2 linked regions of the Enhydrobacter sp. genome follow. The protein of the gene in region 2 binds, or shares a complex with, the protein of the main gene of each other region. Links are inferred from orthologs where the notes say so. Each region holds a gene or a part of one and is shown on either strand. Other genes may lie near its edges. The genes, in order: dapF and OJF58_RS14715.

What was found.
Region 1: the proteins of OJF58_RS14715 (region 2) and dapF are in contact, whole or in part, in a solved structure (PDB 5YGU), measured with the Escherichia coli proteins. The link is inferred for Enhydrobacter sp. from one-to-one orthologs.

What each region holds. Positions count from the first base shown.
Region 1 is NZ_CP126889.1:1,663,842-1,673,309, reverse strand. The notes cover bases 5,820-8,798. They hold dapF (diaminopimelate epimerase), read left to right. Parts: upstream 5,820-6,866; coding sequence 6,867-7,730; downstream 7,731-8,798. Other genes in these bases: OJF58_RS08380 (septation protein A), read left to right, coding at 8,684-8,798; OJF58_RS08395 (hypothetical protein), read left to right, coding at 5,994-6,860; OJF58_RS08400 (2-hydroxychromene-2-carboxylate isomerase), read right to left, coding at 5,820-5,903. Outside these bases: leuC (3-isopropylmalate dehydratase large subunit), read right to left, coding at 1-931; rplS (50S ribosomal protein L19), read right to left, coding at 939-1,421; tRNA (guanosine(37)-N1)-methyltransferase TrmD, read right to left, coding at 1,438-2,157; ribosome maturation factor RimM, read right to left, coding at 2,164-2,679; rpsP (30S ribosomal protein S16), read right to left, coding at 2,679-3,047; ffh (signal recognition particle protein), read right to left, coding at 3,094-4,497; OJF58_RS08405 (type II CAAX endopeptidase family protein), read left to right, coding at 4,664-5,299; more of OJF58_RS08400, read right to left, coding at 5,301-5,819; more of OJF58_RS08380, read left to right, coding at 8,799-9,271. UniProt on the Escherichia coli protein: Involved in the succinylase branch of the L-lysine biosynthesis and in the biosynthesis of the pentapeptide incorporated in the peptidoglycan moiety. Catalyzes the stereoinversion of LL-2,6-diaminopimelate (L,L-DAP) to meso-diaminopimelate (meso-DAP).
Region 2 is NZ_CP126889.1:2,932,913-2,942,373, forward strand. What follows is about bases 682-3,653. They hold OJF58_RS14715 (RNA pyrophosphohydrolase), read right to left. Parts: upstream 2,417-3,653; coding sequence 1,946-2,416; downstream 682-1,945. Other genes in these bases: OJF58_RS14705 (ferritin-like domain-containing protein), read left to right, coding at 682-1,050; OJF58_RS14710 (LLM class F420-dependent oxidoreductase), read right to left, coding at 1,066-1,920; OJF58_RS14720 (divergent polysaccharide deacetylase family protein), read right to left, coding at 2,416-3,540; OJF58_RS14725 (S41 family peptidase), read right to left, coding at 3,559-3,653. In the rest of the region: atpC (ATP synthase F1 subunit epsilon), read left to right, coding at 1-118; more of OJF58_RS14705, read left to right, coding at 232-681; more of OJF58_RS14725, read right to left, coding at 3,654-4,971; gpmI (2,3-bisphosphoglycerate-independent phosphoglycerate mutase), read right to left, coding at 5,111-6,706; OJF58_RS14735 (hypothetical protein), read right to left, coding at 6,706-7,305; 23S rRNA (pseudouridine(1915)-N(3))-methyltransferase RlmH, read right to left, coding at 7,375-7,833; OJF58_RS14745 (nicotinate-nucleotide adenylyltransferase), read right to left, coding at 7,838-8,890; OJF58_RS14750 (glutamate-5-semialdehyde dehydrogenase), read right to left, coding at 8,901-9,461. UniProt on the Escherichia coli protein: Master regulator of 5'-end-dependent mRNA decay.

The sequences.
Region 1 (9,468 bases), 1.3 Mb from region 2 along the record:
CCTGTGGGCTCGTGCCCCAGGTCACCATCGGCGGGATGTCGGAGGCGTTGAGGTCGATCTGGGCGTCGAAATGCGCCTCCTTGTCGGAGGGCAAACGCCGCCATTGGCCGAGCGCCAGGTCCCAGGCCCCGCCCTTGGGCGCGTACGGGCGCCCTTGCAGGTACTTGAAGGTCGTATCGTCCGGCGCGATCAGGCCGGCGCGGGCGCCCGCCTCGATCGACATGTTGCAGACGGTCATGCGGCCTTCCATCGTCATGTCGCGGATGGCGCGGCCGGCATATTCGATGACATATCCGGTGCCGCCGGCGGTGCCGAGCCTCGCGATGATGGCGAGGATCACGTCCTTGGGCGTGACGCCGAGCGGCAGGCTGCCCTCGACCGCCACACGCATGTTCCTGGCCGGCTTCTGGATCAGCGTCTGCGTCGCCAGCACGTGCTCGACCTCGGACGTGCCGATGCCGAAGGCGAGCGCCCCGAACGCGCCGTGCGTCGAGGTATGGCTGTCGCCGCACACGATGGTCATGCCGGGCAGGGTGAGCCCCTGCTCGGGGCCGATGACATGCACGATGCCGCGCCGCGCGTCGTTCAGGCCGAAGTAGGGCACGCCGAAATCGGCCACGTTCTTCTCGAGCGTCTCGACCTGGATGCGCGATTCCTCGTCGGGAATGCCCTGGCTCATGTCGGTGGTCGGCGTGTTGTGGTCGGCGACGGCGATCGTGGCGTCAGGCCGGCGCAGGGGGCGGTGCGCCAGGCGCAAGCCCTCGAAGGCCTGCGGGCTCGTCACCTCGTGCACGAGATGCCGGTCGATATAGATCACACAGGTGCCGTCGTCCTGGCGATGGACGACGTGGCCGTCCCAGATCTTCTCGAACAGGGTCCGGGGCGCCGGCGGGGGAGGGGGCGGCGTGGCCGACTTCTTTCGGGCAGCCATGGCGCGCCTACTTCCTGCCGCCCTTGGCGGCCCGGACACCCTTCTCGTCGCGGGGCTTTTCCTTCTTGAGCTTCTCGCGCCGCGGCCGCCTCGCCGCCTCCTCGGCCTGCTCGGCGATCAGCTCGCGCTGGGCCTCGACGTCCTCGGCGATGCGGCTCGCCTTGCCGCGCAGCGCCCGCAGGTAATAGAGCTTGGCGCGGCGCACCGTGCCCTTGCGCACGACCTCGATCTCCCAGATGCCCGGGCTGTAGAGCGGGAACACACGCTCCACGCCCTCGCCGAAGCTGATCTTGCGCACGGTGAAGGAGGAGTTCACGCCGTCGTTCTTGCGGGCGATGCAGACCCCCTCGTAGACCTGGATGCGCTCACGGTTGCCTTCCTGCACCTTGACGTGCACGCGTACCGTATCGCCGGGCTCGAAGCGCGGCACCGGCCGCTCGGCCGTTACCTTGTCCATCGTGGCCTGCGCCAGCGTATCGAGAATGTTCATCGCATCCATCCTTTCGTCACTTCTCTTCGTTCCCGGACGCGGTCCGCCGGCGGGCCCACAGATCGGGCCGCCGCCGCCGCGTGATCTCTTCCCGCTGCCTCAGCCGCCACTCGGCGACCTTGCCGTGGTGCCCCGAGACCAGGACCTCCGGCACGCGCCGTTCGGTTCCGTCGGGGCCCGACCAGACCGCCGGCCGGGTGTAGTGCGGGTACTCGAGCAAACCGTCCTCAAAGCTCTCCTCGCTCGCCGACGCCGGCTCGCCCATCACCCCGGGCAGGAGCCGCACGCAGCAATCCATCACCGCCATGGCCGCGATCTCGCCGCCCGAAAGCACGAAATCGCCGACCGAAATCTCCTCCAGGGCGTGGGCCTCGATGACGCGCTCGTCGACGCCCTCGAACCGCCCGCACACCAGCAGCACGCCCGACCCCTCGGCCAGCTCCCGCGCCCGCGCCTGGCTGAACGGCGCGCCGCGCGGCGAGAGCAGGATCTTCGGAATCCGGCTTTCCGCGACCGCCTCGATCGCCGCCGACAGGACGTCCGGCTTCATCACCATGCCGGCGCCGCCGCCGAAGGGCGCATCGTCCACCGTGCCATGGCGATCCTTGGCGAACCGCCGGATATCGACCGTCGTCAGCGACCAGACCCCTTCCTTCAGTGCCTTGCCGGCCAGGCTTCCGCCCAGCGGGCCCGGAAACATCTCCGGAAAGAGCGTCAGCGCCGTCGCGCGCCACACGTTGCTTCACGCCTCCTTCGTTTCGCCCTCCACCAGCAGGCCTGCCGGCGGATCCACCACGACCTTGCCGCCCTCGATGTCGATCTCGGGCACCGCTTCATCGGTGAAGGGCAGCATCACGCCTCCCGACACCTCCATCACGGGGCCGGCGCCGAAATCGTGGAAGGCGATCACCTTGCCCCAATCCCGGCCGTCCCGGCCGATTGCCGGCAGACCGATCAGGTCCGCCTCGTACCATTCCCGCTCGCCGGCCTCGGGCAGGGCGCCGCGCTCCACATAGAGTCGCAAGCCCCGCAAGGCCTCCGCCGCCGTCCGATCGGCGATACCCTCGATCCGGGCCAGCACCGTGCCGCGTGCGGCACTCAACGCCTCGACCCGGTACTCCTTCTTCCCCGTCTCGTCCGACAGCGGACCGTACGCACCGACCGCCATCGGGTCTCCGGTGAAGCTCTTGATGCGCACCAGACCGCGCACCCCGTGCGGCGCCGCGATGACGCCCAGCAGGACGCGGCCCTTGCTCATCAGGAGGCGGCCGCCTCCGTCTTCTCGCCTTCCGCCGCCGCACCGGCCGCGGCCTTCAGGCGTTCTTGCGCCTTGGCGCGCGGCTGGTTCTTCTTGGTCTGCTCGCGCCGCTCGCGCGGCTTCATCAACTCGGCCTCCGCCAGGAACTTGGCGACGCGATCCGACGGCTGGGCGCCGACCTTGAGCCAGTGGGCCACGCGCTCCTTGTCCACGGTTACGCGCTGGGCGTGCTCGCGCGGCAGGAGCGGGTTGTAGGTGCCGACCTTCTCGATGAAGCGGCCGTCGCGCGGGCTGCGCGAATCGGCCACCACGATGTGGAAGAACGGCCTCTTCTTGGCGCCGTGGCGGGTCATGCGGATGGTCAGCATTCTCTCTCCTTCGAATTCGTCAGATACGGTTCACGTTCACCAAACTTCAGCGCGGGAAGCCGGGCGGCGGCGTCATCCCGCCGAGGCTGCGCATCAATCCCTTTTCCCCGAGCTTGTTGACGCGTTTCATCATTTTCACCATGTCGGCGTGCTGCTTCAGGAGCTTGTTGACGTCCTGGACATGCACGCCCGATCCCTTGGCGATGCGCTTCTTGCGCGAGGCGTGGATGATGTCGGGGTTGCGCCGCTCGCGCGGGGTCATCGCGAGGATGACCGCCTCCTGGCGCTTGAGCTGCTTCTCGTCGATGCTGGCCTTGGCCATGGCGGCCTTGGCCTGCATGGCGCCCGGCAGCATGCCCATCAGGCCCTGCAGCCCGCCCATCTTGCGCAACTGGCGGAGCTGGGCCAGCAGGTCGTCCATGTCGAACTGGCCCTTGCGCAGCTTGGCGGCGAGCTTCTCCGCCTCTTCCTTCTCGATCGTCTCGGCGGCGCGCTCGACCAGCGAGACGATGTCGCCCATGCCGAGGATGCGCGAGGCGATGCGGTCGGGATGGAACGGCTCGAGCTGATCGAACTTCTCGCCGACGCCGATCAGCTTCACCGGACGGCCGGTCACGGCGCGCATCGAGAGCGCGGCGCCGCCCCGGCTGTCGCCGTCGACGCGGGTCAGCACGATGCCGGTGACGGCCAGCCGCTCGTTGAACGCCTTGGCGACATTGACCGCGTCCTGGCCGGTCATCGCGTCTGCGACCAGCAGCGTCTCCTTGGGCTTGGCGAGGTCGGAGATCTCCTTGACCTCCTGCATCAGCTCCTCATCGATCGAGAGGCGGCCCGCGGTGTCGAGGATCAGGACATCGAAGCCCTCGCGCCGCGCCGTCTCCAGGGCGCGCCGGGTGATGGCGAGCGGCATCTCGAGCGGCACGATCGGCAGGGTCGGCACGCCGGTCTGCTCGCCCAGCACTTTGAGCTGCTGCTGCGCGGCCGGCCGGCGGGTATCGAGCGAGGCCATCAGCACGCGACGCCTGGTCGAGAAGGAGCCGCCGAACATCTCGGCCGCCATGCCCTGCGGGCCTTGGCTCAGCCGATAGGCGACCTTGGCCGACGAGGTCGTCTTGCCGGAACCCTGCAGGCCCACCATCAGGATCACGACCGGCGGGATGGCGTTCAGGTCGAGGTCGGCGACGGTGCCGCCCAGCATCTCGACCAGGTGATCGTTCACGATCTTGACCACCATCTGGCCGGGTGTGACCGAGCGGATGACATCGGCGCCGATCGCCTTGGGCCGGACGCCGTCGATGAACTGACGCACGACCGGCAAGGCCACGTCGGCGTCGAGCAACGCGGTGCGCACCTCGCGCAACGCCGTGTCGACATCGGCCTCGGAGAGCGACCCGCGCCCCCGCAGCTTGTCGAAAACATCGCCCAGGCGTTTGCTCAGACCTTCGAACATCGCACTCCCGTCGGCCCAAAGAGGTATCGCGCCGATGCGCGAACCCTCGCGGATCGACGGAGCTCCCCGCAGGGGGAACCGGAGAAATCGGCACGACCGATTGAGCGGCCGGGGTATAAGGCCTCGCACGCATGGAGTCAAAGATTTGGCGTACGAGGACAAGCCCTTGGCCGAAAAGGATTATCGTCCCGTTCCCGGCTGGGCGCTCCTGCTCTTCCTGGCGGCGCTGGCGGTCCTTGGCCTTCTCGGTGTGCAGTTTCTGGCAGGCCAGGCGGTCCTGACCATCCTGGCGACGTTCTATGCCTTGGGGTTCTGCGCCGTCCTTGTGGCCGCGGCCCCGCTTGGCCAGGCGGCGCTGCCGGCGCTGGGCATCAGGCCGGCCGGCTGGCGGCCGGTGGTGCTGGGGGTGATCGGCACCGTCGCCCTGTCGGTGGCGGTGAGCCAGCTCGGCCTCGAGCCCAAGGCCATGAAGGAAGCCGTCGACATCGCGCGCGAACCGGGCGCGCTGATGCGCAGCCTGCTCATTCTCGCCCTCCTGGCGCCGGTCGTGGAGGAACTGGTGTTCCGTGGCCTGCTGTACGGCTGGATCGCCGGACGCTGGGGGACGGTGCCGGCCTGGGTCGCAAGCTCGATCGCCTTCGCGCTTGCCCACTACGAGCCGGCGCACATCCTTCTGGTCCTGCCGCTCGGCCTGCTGTTCGGCTATCTGCGGCGGCGCACCGATTCACTGCTGCCCTCGCTGGCCGCCCACATCTTCAACAACGGCTTCGCCGTGCTGGCCGCGGCCTATCTCAGCAGCTAGATCAGGCCGCGAGCTTGCGCTCGACGAAGTCGAGCCGGTCCTGGCCCCAGAAGATCTCGCGGTCGATCACGAACGAAGGCGCGCCGAACACGCCCTGGTCGATGGCGTACTTGGTGTAGGAGTCGCGCTTGTCGGCGATGCCGGGCGTCTCGCTCGCCTTGATCACCGAATCGGCATCGAGGCCGCAACCCGCGATGATCGCGCGCAGGGTGGCGGGATCGCCGGTGTTCTTCTCCTCGGCCCAGAGCGCGTGCAAAACGGCATGGGCGAGCTTGATGGCGTCCGCCATGCGCCCCAGCTCGCGCAGGGCGATGACGCATTTGGCGGCGGGCAGCTCGTTGGCGGGAAAGAACTTCGGCTCGAGGTTCAGCGGGACGCCGAGCACATCGCGCCAGCGCTTGAGCTCCATCAGGCGATAGGCCTGGCGCTGCGGCGCGCGTTTGGGCAGCGGCAGGCCGCCGGAAACGGCGAACACCGAGCCGAAATCGACCGGCCAGATGGTGACGTGCGCATGGTGCTTCCTGGCGATCGCCTCGAAGCGCTTGGAGCCGAGATAGGTCCAGGGCGAATTCAGCGAGACGTAGTAGTCCACGTGCTTTGTCATGGCAGTCCTCCCACCTCGCCCGACTGCCGAAAGCCGGGCGACAGCAAAGCGAGGATACGCCATCCTGCCGCCGTGGCGGAAAAAACGATCGTGATCACCGGCGGCGATGCCGGCTATTTCGAGCTGATGCGCGACTGCATCGGCTCCCTGCGCGCGACGCCGGAAGGACGTTCGCTGGCGCTCGGCATCCTCGATTGCGGGCTGACGGAGGCGCAGCGCGACTGGTGCCGGTCAGGGGATGCGACTCTGGTCGTGCCGGGTTGGGATTTCGACTTTCCCGGGCGCGATCGGCTCAAGGACGGTTACAAGGCGCTGACCGCACGGCCGTTCCTGCCGCGCTACTTTCCCGGCTTCGACCTCTATCTCTGGATCGACGGCGACTGCTGGGTGCAGCAGGGCGATGCCGTCGTGCTGTTCCTGGCGGCCGCGCGCACCGGCAAGCTCGCCGTGGCGCCGGAAATCCATCGATCGATGCGCCACTACCATCATGCCTGGAAGGAATTCGCCACGGTGAACGGCGCCGCCTACGCGGCCTGCTTCGACAATGAGACCGCCGAACGGCTGATCCGCTATCCGCTGATCAATGCCGGCGTATTCGCCCTCGCGGCCGACGCGCCGCACTGGCAGGGCTGGGCCGGCCTCCTGGACGAGGCGCTCCAGCGCTCCACGGACATGACCGACCAGATCGCGCTCAACGTGCTGGTCTACGACAAGGGCTTCCCTTACGAGCCGCTGCCCAGCCGCTGCAACTGGCCGGTGCACCATGCCACCCCGGCTTGGGATGCCGAGCGAGGCCTGTTCGTCGAACCGGCGATGCCGCACGAGCCGCTCGGCATCCTCCATCTCACGATCTACACCAAGAAGCTCGCGGCGCTCGACGTGCGCGAGCTGGGCGGCGACCATGCCGGCGAGGTGCGGGGCCGCTCGTTGCGCTGGCCCGGGCGAACGGCCATATAGCGCGCCATGACCAAGGCGCCGTTTCTGAAGATGCCCTTTCTGAAGATGCACGGGCTGGGCAACGACTTCGTCGTCCTCGATGGCCGTCGGACGGCGCTCGACCTCACCCCGGCGCGCCGCCGTGCCATCGCCGATCGGCGGTTGGGGGTGGGGTGCGACCAGTTGATTGTGCTCGAGCCGCCGACCGAGCGCGGCGCTGACGTCTTCATGCGGATCTACAACCCGGACGGCGGCGAGGCCGGCGCCTGCGGCAATGCCACGCGCTGCGTCGCTTCGGTCGTGATGGACGAACGCAAGGCCGATCAGGTCACGGTGCAGACGATTTCCGGCCTGCTCGATTCGCAGCGGACGGGCCGTGGCGCCAATGGCCTGCCGGTGATTTCCGTCGACATGGGGCCGGCCCGCCTCGACTGGCGCGACATTCCCGTGCGCGAGGCCTGCGACACCAATCACATGCCGGTGGGCCTCGGGCCGTTGCAGGATCCGGTGGGCACCAGCATGGGCAATCCGCACGCCACTTTCTTCGTCGACAATATTGCGGCCGTCCCGCTCGCCGAATTGGGACCGAAGCTGGAGCACGATCCGTTCTTCCCGGAGCGCGCCAATATCGGCATCGTCCAGCGCGTGGGCGACGGCCGGCTGAGGCTCAGGGTCTGGGAGCGCGGCGCGGGCCTCACGCTGGCTTGCGGGTCAGGCGCCTGCGCGGCTGTCGTGGCGGCGAGCCGCCGCGGATTGGTCGATCGCAAGGCCGAGGTGATCCTGGAGCGGGGGTCGCTCACGATCGAGTGGCTGCGCGACGACCATGTGATGATGACCGGCGGCATCGCCGTCGCCTTCAAAGGCGAGCTCGATGCCTCCCTGCTGGCATGAGGGTGTGACGTGAGCGACGTGGTCGAGACCGAAAAGAAGGGCGGATGGCTGTCGCGCCTGCGTGCGGGCCTGTCGAAGTCGACCAGGCGCGTCACCGAGAGCATCACCGGCCTGTTCACCCGCAAGAAGCTCGACCAGGAGACGCTGAACGAGCTGGAGGACGTGCTGATCCAGGCCGATCTCGGCGTCGCCGTCGCCGCGCGGCTGGTCGAGAAGCTCGGCAAGGAGCGCTTCGGCAAGGAAGTGACGGACGAGGAGGTGCGCTCGGCTTTCGCCGACGACATCGCCGAGATCCTGCAGCCGGTGGCGATGCCGCTGGCGATCGATGCGGCGCACAAGCCGCATGTCGTGCTGGTGGTGGGCGTGAACGGCTCGGGCAAGACCACGACCATCGCCAAGCTCGCCCATCTCTTCAAGGGCGAGGGCCGCAGCGTCATGCTGGCCGCCGGCGACACCTTCCGCGCCGCCGCCGTCGAGCAGCTTAAGGTGTGGGGCGATCGCGCCGGCGTGCCGGTGATCGCCAAGCCGACCGGCGCCGACGCCGCCGGCCTCGCCTTCGAGGCGCTGGAGAAGGCGCGGGCCGAGCGCTGTGATGTGCTGCTGATCGACACGGCGGGCCGCCTGCACAACAAGGCCAACCTGATGGAAGAGCTCGGCAAGATCGTGCGAGTGATCCGGAAGCTCGATCCTTCGGCGCCGCATTCCTGCCTGCTGGTGCTCGATGCGACGGTGGGGCAGAACGCCCACGCCCAGGTCGAGACCTTCAAGACCCTGTCGCCGGTCGATGCGCTGGTCGTGACCAAGCTCGACGGCAGCGCCAAGGGCGGCGTTCTGGTGGCGCTGGCCGAGAAATTCGGGTTGCCGGTGGTCGCGATCGGCGTCGGCGAGGGGATCGACGACCTGCGTCCCTTCGAGGCGCGCACCTTTGCGCGCAGTCTCATGGGACTGCCGGCATGAGCGCCCGCGAAGGCGAGAACCACGGCATCCGTCGGCTCTACGCGAGCGCGCTCGAGCTCGGGCCGCTGTTGCTGTTCTTCCTCGCGAACTCGCACTGGGGCATCTATGTCGGCACCGGCGTGTTCATCGCCGCCTCGGCCTTCTCGCTGCCCTGCTATCGCTGGCTCGAGGGCCGCTGGCCGATCATGCCGCTGGTCGGCGCCTTTTTCGTCCTGGTGTTCGGCGGCCTCACCATCTGGCTGCAGGACGAGACCTTCATCAAGCTCAAGCCCACTATCTTGAACAGCCTGTTCGGCATCATCCTGGGCGGCGGGCTGCTGCTCTTGCGCCGGCCGCTCCTGAAGCCGATCTTCGGCGTCGCCTTCCGGCTGACCGACGAGGGCTGGCGCAAGCTCACGCTGCGCTGGTCGCTGTTCTTCTTCGTGCTGGCCGCCGTCAACGAGGTGATGTGGCGCGGCTTCTCGACCGAGACCTGGATCGCGAGCAAGATGTTCCTGAGCTTCCCGCTCACGCTCGTCTTCGCCTTCCTTCAGGTGCCGCTGCTCAGGCGCCACTGGGACGGCGACGAGAATCCGTTTGGTTGAGGGTTCTCGCTGTTTCTCCACAAAATCGAAGGGCTCGGCCGTTTCCGGCCAAGCCCTTCGTTTTATTGGTGGAGCCAAGGGGGATCGAACCCCTGACCTCTACAATGCCATTGAAATGGTGGCTCCTTTTCCCATCTTTTCTGAATAGTTGATAATGTTTGATGACATTGGATTTTCCCAGTGTTTTCGGCATTATT
Region 2 (9,461 bases):
CGCCGCCGAGCGCGATCTGGTCGATGCGGCGAACGATGCCGAAAAGGCCGCAGCGCAAAAGGATCTCGCAGTTGCAAAAGACCTGAGACGGGCGCAGGCCTACTACGCCAACCGCTAGATCTCGTTCTCGACGCGAAATAATCTGTCAAACTGTCCCATGTCCGGCCATTGAAAGCCGGACGGCGGGCCGCTTTATTACAGTTGGACGACGGTCGCCGAGGGCGTTGAACCATGGGTAACTGGACACTCGATTCGATCGCTTGGGATCGCTTCGATGCCGCGAAGGTCGATCCGGAGATCCTGCGCAACATCAAGGCCGCCGCCATGGTCGAGCGCAACGGCGTCGATTACGGCATCTACCTCGGCCGTGTGTTCGCCAGCGACCCGCCCTTCGTCGAGGATGTGAACCGGTGGGCCACGGAAGAGATCCAGCATGGCCTGGCGCTCGGCCGCTGGGCGCAGCTTGCCGATCCCGCCTGGGACTTCGAGGCGGCCTTCGAGCGTTTTCGCAAGGGTTACCGGTTGCCGCTCGAGGCGACGGCCTCGGTGCGCGGCAGCCAGGCGGGCGAGATGATGGCGCGCTGCATCGTCGAGACCGGCACCAGCTCCTATTACAGCGCACTCAGGGACGCGACCGAAGAGCCGGTACTGAAGCAGATTTGCGCCAAGATCGCGGCCGACGAGTTCCGTCACTACAAGCTCTTCTACGATCATCTCCGGCGTTGCCTGGAGCGCGACCGGCTGAGCCGATGGGGCCGCCTGCGCATTGGCTGGATGCGGCTGGCCGAGAGCGAGGACGACGAGCTCGCCTATGCCTATTTCGCCGCCAATGCGCCGGCCGACGCGGTCTATGATCGCAAGCGCTCCATGCAGGCCTATGCGCGGCGCGCCTATCCGCTCTATCGGCCGACCCATGTGCAGCGCGCAATGGCGATGGTGCTGAAGGCGGTGGGCCTTGCACCGCAGGGACGTCTCAATGCCCTCCTGACCCGCGCCGGCCTCTGGTTCCTGCGCTGGCGCGCGACCCAGCTCGCTGCCCACGGCGCTTGACGCTGGCGGACCAGCTCAGGCCGCTACTTCCTTGAAGCGCCGCAAGGTCTCGATCTGCTGATCGAGCGTCGGCATCCGGTACATCGGATAGAGCATCACCATCTGGGCGCCGAGCCGTTTCCAGCCTTGAGCCGCTGCCGCCCAGAGCTGCGGGTCGGGGTCGTTCATGCGCAACCAGCCCTCGAGCCCGAAGGCCGCGGGGTCGCGCCCGAACACCTTCAGATGCTCGCGCAGCATCGCGAGCTTTGCCTCCGCCTGCTGGTCGGGAGCCATGATCGGCATCCAGCCGTCGCCGAGACGGGCTGCCCGCTTGACGACGGAGTCAGACGATCCGCCGAACCAGATCGGGATCGGGCGCTGAACCGGGACGGGAAGCAGATTGACGTCGACCAGGGTATGAAACCGGCCGTTGAAGGTGACCAGATCCTCGGTCCACAGGCGTCGCATCACCTCGATCTGCTCGGCTTGCCGCGCACCGCGTGTCTTCCAGTCGGCGCCGAGCGCCTCGTACTCGACATGGTTCCAGCCGACGCCGATTCCCAATCGCAACCGGCCGCCGCTCAGGATGTCGACCTCGGCCGCCTGCTTGGCGACCACGCCGGTCTGGCGCTGCGGCAGGATGAGCACCCCGCTGCACAGCTTGATGGTCCTGGTCGCGGCGGCGAGAAAGGCCATCGTCGTGAAGGTCTCGTGGAAGGGATCGGTCTCGCTGTAGAGAGGCTTCCAGTCACCGCGCGCCGCCGCGCCGAAGACATGATCGGCGACCTCGATGCAGTGATAGCCGAGATCCTCCGCAGCCTGCGCCCAATCGCGGATCCTCGCTGGGTCGGTGCCTATGTCGCGCGTCGGGAAGAGGGCATTCAGCAGCATCGATGACTCCTGTGCGAGGGACCAGCTAGGAAATCAGGTCGGCGAATTCCTTCAGCACCGCTTCATAGACCGGCCGCTTGAAGGGGACGATCCAGTCGAGCAGCGCGCCGGGATCGGCCCACTGCCAGGCGTCGAACTCGTGGTCGTGGGCGCGGATGTCGATATCGGCGTCGGTGCCGGTGAAGGCGAGCGCGAACCATTTTTGCGCCTGGCCGCGCCACCGCCCCTTCCAGCGTCCGGCATCGACCTCGGGCGGGAAGTCGTAGGTGAGCCAATCCCGGCTCTCGCGCAGCAGCAGGGCCCGCGTCGTGCCGACTTCCTCCGCAAGCTCGCGACAGGCCGCCTCGACCGGGCTCTCGCCGCGATCGACGCCGCCCTGCGGCATCTGCCAGGCGCCGGGCATGCCGGCGCGCTCGCCGACGAAGATGCGGCGGTCGGGGCCGATCAGCATCAACCCGACATTGGGGCGGTAGGAAGGGGGGACGCCGTCGCGCATCACGGCCGAAGCTGGTCGGGTTGTTCGCGCAGCCGCGCCATGCAGGCCGGGCGGCACTCGAAATGGCCGATGATCGGCACGAACGACACGGCGTTCTGATGGGCCAGCCGCTTGTGCCACGCCACGATAGCGTCGATTGCCGCATCGCCCGGCTGCAGCACGCCGAAGTCGTGCCGCGGCGGGCGGCCGGGCCAGGCCTCGCTGGTCCATTCGGCCAGCCGGTCGAGATTGCCGTCCAGGCCGTCGCGCGCCAGCTTGTAGTCGAGCACCGTCGAGGTGCGGGCATAGCCGACGCCGAAGTCGGTCGCGAGGCGATACATGGCGGTGGGCGTCGGTCCCGGATTGATCTCGATCAGGCCGAGGCCGCGATCGGCGATCTCCTGCACCAGCGGCCGCGCGATCGCCTCGGACTGCGACACCGGTCCCGGCGTCGGCATGACGAAGCCGACATAGCCTTCGCCGCGGGCCATCGCCTCCCTCAGCCGCGCGACATTCTCCGCGCCGTCCGCCTTGGGAGAGATGGATCGGATGCCGCGCTCGCCGAGACCCTCGGGATCCTCCACCGGCATCATCAAATAAGTCTCGTGGTTATGGGCATGGGCCCGCTTCATCCAGCGCGGCAGGTCGGGCGTTCCGGGCAGGAAGGCCAGGCTGACCTCGCCGGGCAGCTCGTCGATCACCCGTGTCATGAGCGCCTCGTCGGCGCCGACATTGATCATCAGGAGGCCGACCCGCGCCGCCGGACCGGCGGGATCGTAGCGGCGGGCGTAGGCGATCCAGGGCATCCAGCCGTCGAACGAGATCTTGGGCAGGCGCAGGCCGTCCGACGTCACCTCCACCATGTCGTCGCGCTCGGCGAGCGTCAGCCTTCGGAAGTCGAGAGCGTGCGGGCGCCGGAACGGAAGCTTCAGCGAGCCGGCCGGCCGCGCCTGGGTTGGCGTCGGCGCCGCAGCGGCGGCCTCCTCGACCAGGGGCGGCGGCCTGTCGACCTGGAGATAGACAAGCCCGGCGCAGGCGGCCGTCAGCCCGATTACCAGGCCATAGGCGGCAACCGGTCCGCTCGGCAGACCCTTCGGGAGGCGCCAGCGGACGAACGCCTTGGCGCGCTCCGGCTCGTCCGCCATGTCACGCCGGACGCCGCGTCAGTTGGCGCGGTTGCTCGCGTAGAGCGAGATGCCGCGGATCAAGTCGATGGCCCGCATCAACTGATAGTCCTGCACGCCCTCCTTGGGCGGTTCGTTGGGATCGACGCCCGACTCCGACGAGGGCGCCGGCGCGCCGCCCGGTGCCGCGTTCGGGCCGGACTGCTGTTTGTCGCCCGGCTTGGCCGGCTTGGCATTGGCATCCGGCGCGGCCGGCTTCTTCTCCGTCGGCTTGTCGATCGGATTGGCGATCGAGCGCCGCAGGTTCTCCTCGCGGAAGCCGGGACGCGACTCGATCGTCTCGACCTTCGACTGCTGGACCTCGATGTCGGGCTTGATGCCCTCCTTCTGGATCGAGCGGCCCGACGGCGTGAAGTAGAGCGCGGTCGTGAGGCGGATGGCGCCGCCGCCGGTCACCTGCATGATGGTCTGGACCGAGCCCTTGCCGAAGGTGCGAGTCCCCATGATGATCGCGCGGTGGTGGTCCTGCAGCGCGCCGGCCACGATCTCCGAGGCCGAGGCCGAGCCGCCGTTCACCAGCACGACGATCGGCAGGCCCTTGGCGACGTCGCCCGGCTTGGCGTTCCAGCGCTGCACATCCTCAGGCTTGCGCGCCTTGACCGAGACGATCTCGCCCTTGTCGAGGAAGGCGTCGACCATCGAGATGGCCTGGTCGAGCAGGCCGCCCGGATTGTTGCGCAGATCGATGACGTAGCCCCTGAGCTTGTTGCCGGCTTCCTTCTTGATGTGGTTCACGGCATCCAGCACGCCCGAGGTGCTCTGCTCGGTGAAGGACGTGACGCGGATATAGCCGACGTCGCCGCCCTCGAGGTGCCAGCGCGTCGACTTCACCTTGATGTTCTCGCGCGTCAGCGTGACGTCGAACGGCTCCTTGCTGCCGCGCTTCACCGAGAGCTTGATCGAGGAGCCGATCTTGCCGCGCATCTTCTCGACGGCCTCCTGCAGCGTCAGCCCCTGCACCGGCTGACCGTCGAGCGCGAAGATCAGATCGCCCGACTGCAGGCCCGCCTTGGAGGCGGGCGTGTCGTCGATCGGCGAGACCACCTTGATGACGCCGTTCTCCATCGTGACCTCGATGCCGAGCCCGCCGAACTCGCCCCGCGTCTGGACCTGCATGTCCTTGTAGCTCTTGGGGTTCATGTAGCTCGAGTGGGGGTCGAGCGAGGCCAGCATGCCGTTGATGGCATTCTCGATCAGGGATTTCTCGTCGACCGGCTCGACGTAGTCGCGACGGACGCGCTCGAGCACGTCGCCGAACAGGTTGAGCTGCTGATAGAGCTCGCTCTTGTCGCTGCCCGGGCCCTTGGTGCCGGGCTTGTCCTGCGCCGAGGCGGGCACGATGGCCGGCACGGTGAGGAACGCCAGGGTCGCGGCGATGGAGACGAAGCGCAAGCGGGTCATTGGGGAGCCTTTGCAAAACGACGCCCACCGGCAGCCGGTCGGGCACACGGGATCAACGGGCGTGGGGCGGGAGGATACCCGCCCGTCTTTGGCGGGATCAAGGCGACGAGCGGCCCCGGCACCTTCACATTCACGCCAAGGCCGCGGCCGCTCGATGCGGCACGGCGAGGACCGCCGGCCGGGACGCTTCCGACAGAAGCGAATGGCCGGTCATCTCCGACGGCTGCGCCACGCCCATCAGCGCCAGCATGGTGGGCGCAATATCGGCCAGCTTGCCGTCGCCCAGCGAGCGGACGTTGGCGGGACCGTTGAACAGCAGGGCAGGGACACGGTTGAGGGTGTGCTGGGTGTGCTTCTGGCCGGTCGCCTCGTCGAACATCTGCTCGGCGTTGCCATGGTCGGCCGTGACCAGCAGCACGCCGCCCGCCTTCCGGACCGCCTCCATGAGCCGCCCCAGGCAGGCATCGATGGCCTCGACCGCCTTGACGGCGGCGGCAAGCTCACCCGAATGGCCGACCATGTCGGAGTTGGCGTAGTTCACCACGATCAGGTCGAACTTGCCCGAGCCGATCGCCGCCACGAGCTTGTCGGTCACCTCGGGCGCGCTCATCTCGGGCTTGAGGTCGTAGGTCTGAACCTTCGGCGAGGGCACGAGAATGCGCTCCTCGCCCTCGAACTGCCGCTCCTCGCCACCGTTGAAGAAGAAGGTGACGTGCGCGTACTTCTCGGTCTCGGCAATGCGGAGCTGCCTGAGGCCGGCGCGCGATACCGTCTCGCCCAGCCCCATCCGGATGGTGAGAGGCGGAAAGAGGGTCTTCAGGAACTCGTTGAGCGCCGCCGAATATTCGACCATGCCGACGGCGTCCGCGAGCTTCACCGTGCGGTTGCGCCTGAAGCCGTCGAACATCGGGTCGACCAGCGCCGTCAGGATCTCGCGGGCACGGTCGGCGCGGTAGTTGAACATCAGGATGGCGTCGCCGTCCTTCATGCCCTCGTAACCGTCGATCACCGTGGGCTCGACGAACTCGTCGTTCTTGTCCGCGGCGTAGCCCTTGTCGACCGCCTCGTCGGCGGTCTTCGCCGTCTGCTTGCCCCTGGCGTCGACCAGCGCATCGTAGGCCGCGTTCACGCGGTCCCAGCGCTTGTCGCGGTCCATGGCGTAGAAGCGGCCGGTCACCGTGGCGAAGCGGATCGGCAGGCCCTGCTTCAGGCCGGCCTCGATCTCCTTCAGGCAGTCGTGCGCGCTGCGCGGCGGCATGTCGCGGCCGTCGAGGAAGGCGTGGATCCAGACCGTGACCCCGGCGGTCGCGATCAGATTGGCAAGGGCGACCAGGTGGTCCTGATGCGCATGCACCCCGCCCGGCGAGGCCAAGCCCATGAGATGGCAGGCGTGGCCGGTCTTCTTGAGGCCGGCGATCAGATCGGTCAGGATCTCGTTCTTCGCCAGCGCACCGGTCTCGATCGCCTTGTCGATGCGCGGCTGGTCGGGCACGGCCACCCGGCCGGCGCCGAGGTTCATGTGGCCGACCTCGGAATTGCCCATCTGGCCCTTGGGCAGGCCGACGAATGTCTCGGACGCATCGATCAGGCCCTGCGGGCAGGTGGCGATCAGCCGGTCGTAGTTGGGCGTCCTCGCATCGAGGATGGCATTGTCGCGCGGATCGGTGCGGAAGCCCCAGCCGTCCAGGATGCAGAGGACGGCGGGGCGGGGGCGGGACTCGGGCATCACGACGCTTTCGGCAGGCTGGGGGGCCGCGCGCGCTCGACCGAGTTGAACTTGTTCGGGCAATGCAGATCGCGCGGATCGATGTTGGGGTTCTGGTCGGGAATCTCGATGGCGCAGAACACGAACTCGCCGCGCGGCTCGCCGTCGATCGTGATGTCGTAGGTATAGGTGCCCGGCGGATCGCCCGGGATGATGCACCAGGAGCGCTGCAGCACGCCGTCCTGCACGACCTCGCGCATGCGCGTCGTCGCCTTGGTCTTGTCCGGGCTCACCTCGGTCTCGGGGCCGGCGATGACCTGCTCGGCGGGCTTGGAGGTCGTCAGCACCTCGGTCAGCGACACGGTGCGGGTCGGGCCGCCGAGATACATGCGCCAGCCGAAGCAGGCGCGGTTGAAGAGCAGCGGGATGGCGTTGGTCTCGTAGTTGCGCTGCTTGCCGTCCTCACCGGTGATCGACACGTAGGGGATGCTGCGCACGGGCTTGGTCACGGAGGGCGGCGTATCCGCGGCCGGGGTCTGCTGGGCGACCGATGCCGTCGACAGCGTCGCCGCGGCGAGCGCGACGAGGGCGGCGGCAGACCGGGGGAGAAGCGGATGCATGGAGCCAATGTAGCCCGGGTTTTTCGTCAGAACAGAGGCAAAATCGCCGCCAATTCTCATGCCCGATGACTAAGCCCGGTGATAGGGATGGCCGGCCAGGAGCTGCTGGCTGCGGTAGATCTGCTCGGCCAGCATTGCCCGGGCGAGCTGATGCGGCCAGGTCATGGCGCCGAAGGACAGGACCAAAGAGGCCTTTTCCAGCAGCGCCTCGGCATGCCCGTCGGCGCCGCCGATCAGGAATGCGACGTCGGACACTGACTCGTCGCGCCAGCGGCCGAGCCGGCGGGCGAAGGCCTCGCTGTCCATCTGCCGCCCGCGCCGGTCGAGCGCGACCAGGACCGCTGCCCGCGGCGCGGCCGCCAGCAGGAGCTCGCCTTCGCGGCGCATCAGCTCGGCAGCGGGCAGCTTGCGCTTCTCCTCGAGCTCGCGCAGCACGAGCGGCCAGCGGATGCGGCTGGCATAGTGGTCGTAGAGATCGCGCTCGGGGCCGCGTCCGGCGCGGCCGATGGCGGCGATGGTGATCTTCACGGCCTCAGGAGGCCTGCCGGCGGCGGCCCGTTCTCGCGGCCTTGGGCCTCGTGGCCGCGTCGTTCTCCAGCGCCCACATCTTCTCCAGGGCATAGAAGGCCCGCGGCTCGGGCCGGAAGATATGGACCACGACATCGCCGGCATCGACCAGCACCCAGTCGCCACCCTGCTTGCCCTCGACGGGAACGGGTCCCCGGCCCGCCTGCTTCAGCCGTTCGGCGAGATGATCGGCGATGGCCACGACCTGCCGGTTCGAGCGGCCCGAGGCGATCACCATGTAGTCGGCGAAGGACGACTTGCCCTTGAGATCGATGACGACGATGTCCTCGGCCTTGTCGTCCTCGAGGGAGCGCCGGACCAGTGCGAGCTGGGTGTCGGCGATATCGCTTCTGTCGGGAAGCGGACGGATCGGGTCGGAGATGGTCTTTCCTTTCGTTCTGGTCCGTTTCGGCCGGACGGCGCGGATCGCCGTGGCCGAATGGCTGTCGAGGCGGCTCGGGATGAAGCACCAGGCGGGCGGCCGGCAATCCGCCAGCCGGCGGGCTTGGCCGGCATCAAGCCGGTAACGCGCAAAGGTGCGGGGGGCTGCCGATTGCAGGGCGGCGTAGCCCCAGCCGGGCCGGGCGAAGGCAGCAATGGGAATGGCCCCGAACAGGTCGCGCCAGCCCTCCCAGTGCACGAGCTGCGGCAGGATGTCGGCGCCCATCAGCCACACGAACCGCGCGCGCGGATAAAGGCGCTTCAAGGCCTGCACGGTGTCGAGCGTGTAGCGTGTGCCCAGCAGCAATTCCGGCGCCTCGACCCGGATGCGAGGGTGCCGGCCGAGCTGCCTGGCGCGGGCCAGGCGGCTTGCCAGCGGCTCCATGCCGTCGCCGCTCTTCAGCGGGTTTTGCGGCGAGACCAGCCACCAGATCTCGTCGAGGCCGAGCCGTTTCAGGGCTTCCAGGCTCACATGGCGATGGCCTTCGTGGGCGGGATTGAACGAACCGCCCAGAAGCCCGATGCGCCGCCGCGTATCGCGGGGCACGCCGGGCATGGGATGGCGCGCCTCGATCACCAGGCGGTGCTCATGGGCGCAGGGTGCCCTTGCCGCGCACGACGTTCTTGTAGGTCGTGAGCTCGACCAGGCCGACAGGGCCGCGGGCATGCATGCGGTTGGTCGAGATGCCGATCTCCGCCCCCAGCCCGAACTCGCCGCCGTCGGCGAACTGGGTGCTGGCATTGTGCATCACGATGGCGCTGTCGACTTCCTTCAGGAAGCGGTCGGCGGTGGCCTGGTTGTCGGTGACGATCGCCTCGGTGTGCTGGCTGCCGTAGGTCGCGATGTGGCGGATCGCGCCCGCGACGCCGTCGACCGTGGCGACGGAAATGATCGGCTCGAGATACTCGGTGCGCCAGTCCTTCTCCGTGGCGGGCAGCGCCTTCGCATCGCGCTTGCGGACCTCGGCATCGCCGCGCACCTCGCAGCCCAGCTCGTGCAGCCTGGCGAGCACGGGCCCGAGATGCGTGTCGAGCGCCGCGCGGTCGATCAGCAGCGTCTCGGCGGCGCCGCACACGCTCACGCGCCGCATCTTGGCGTTGGCGACGAGATCGCGCGCCATGCCGGCATCGGCGTCGCGGTCGACATA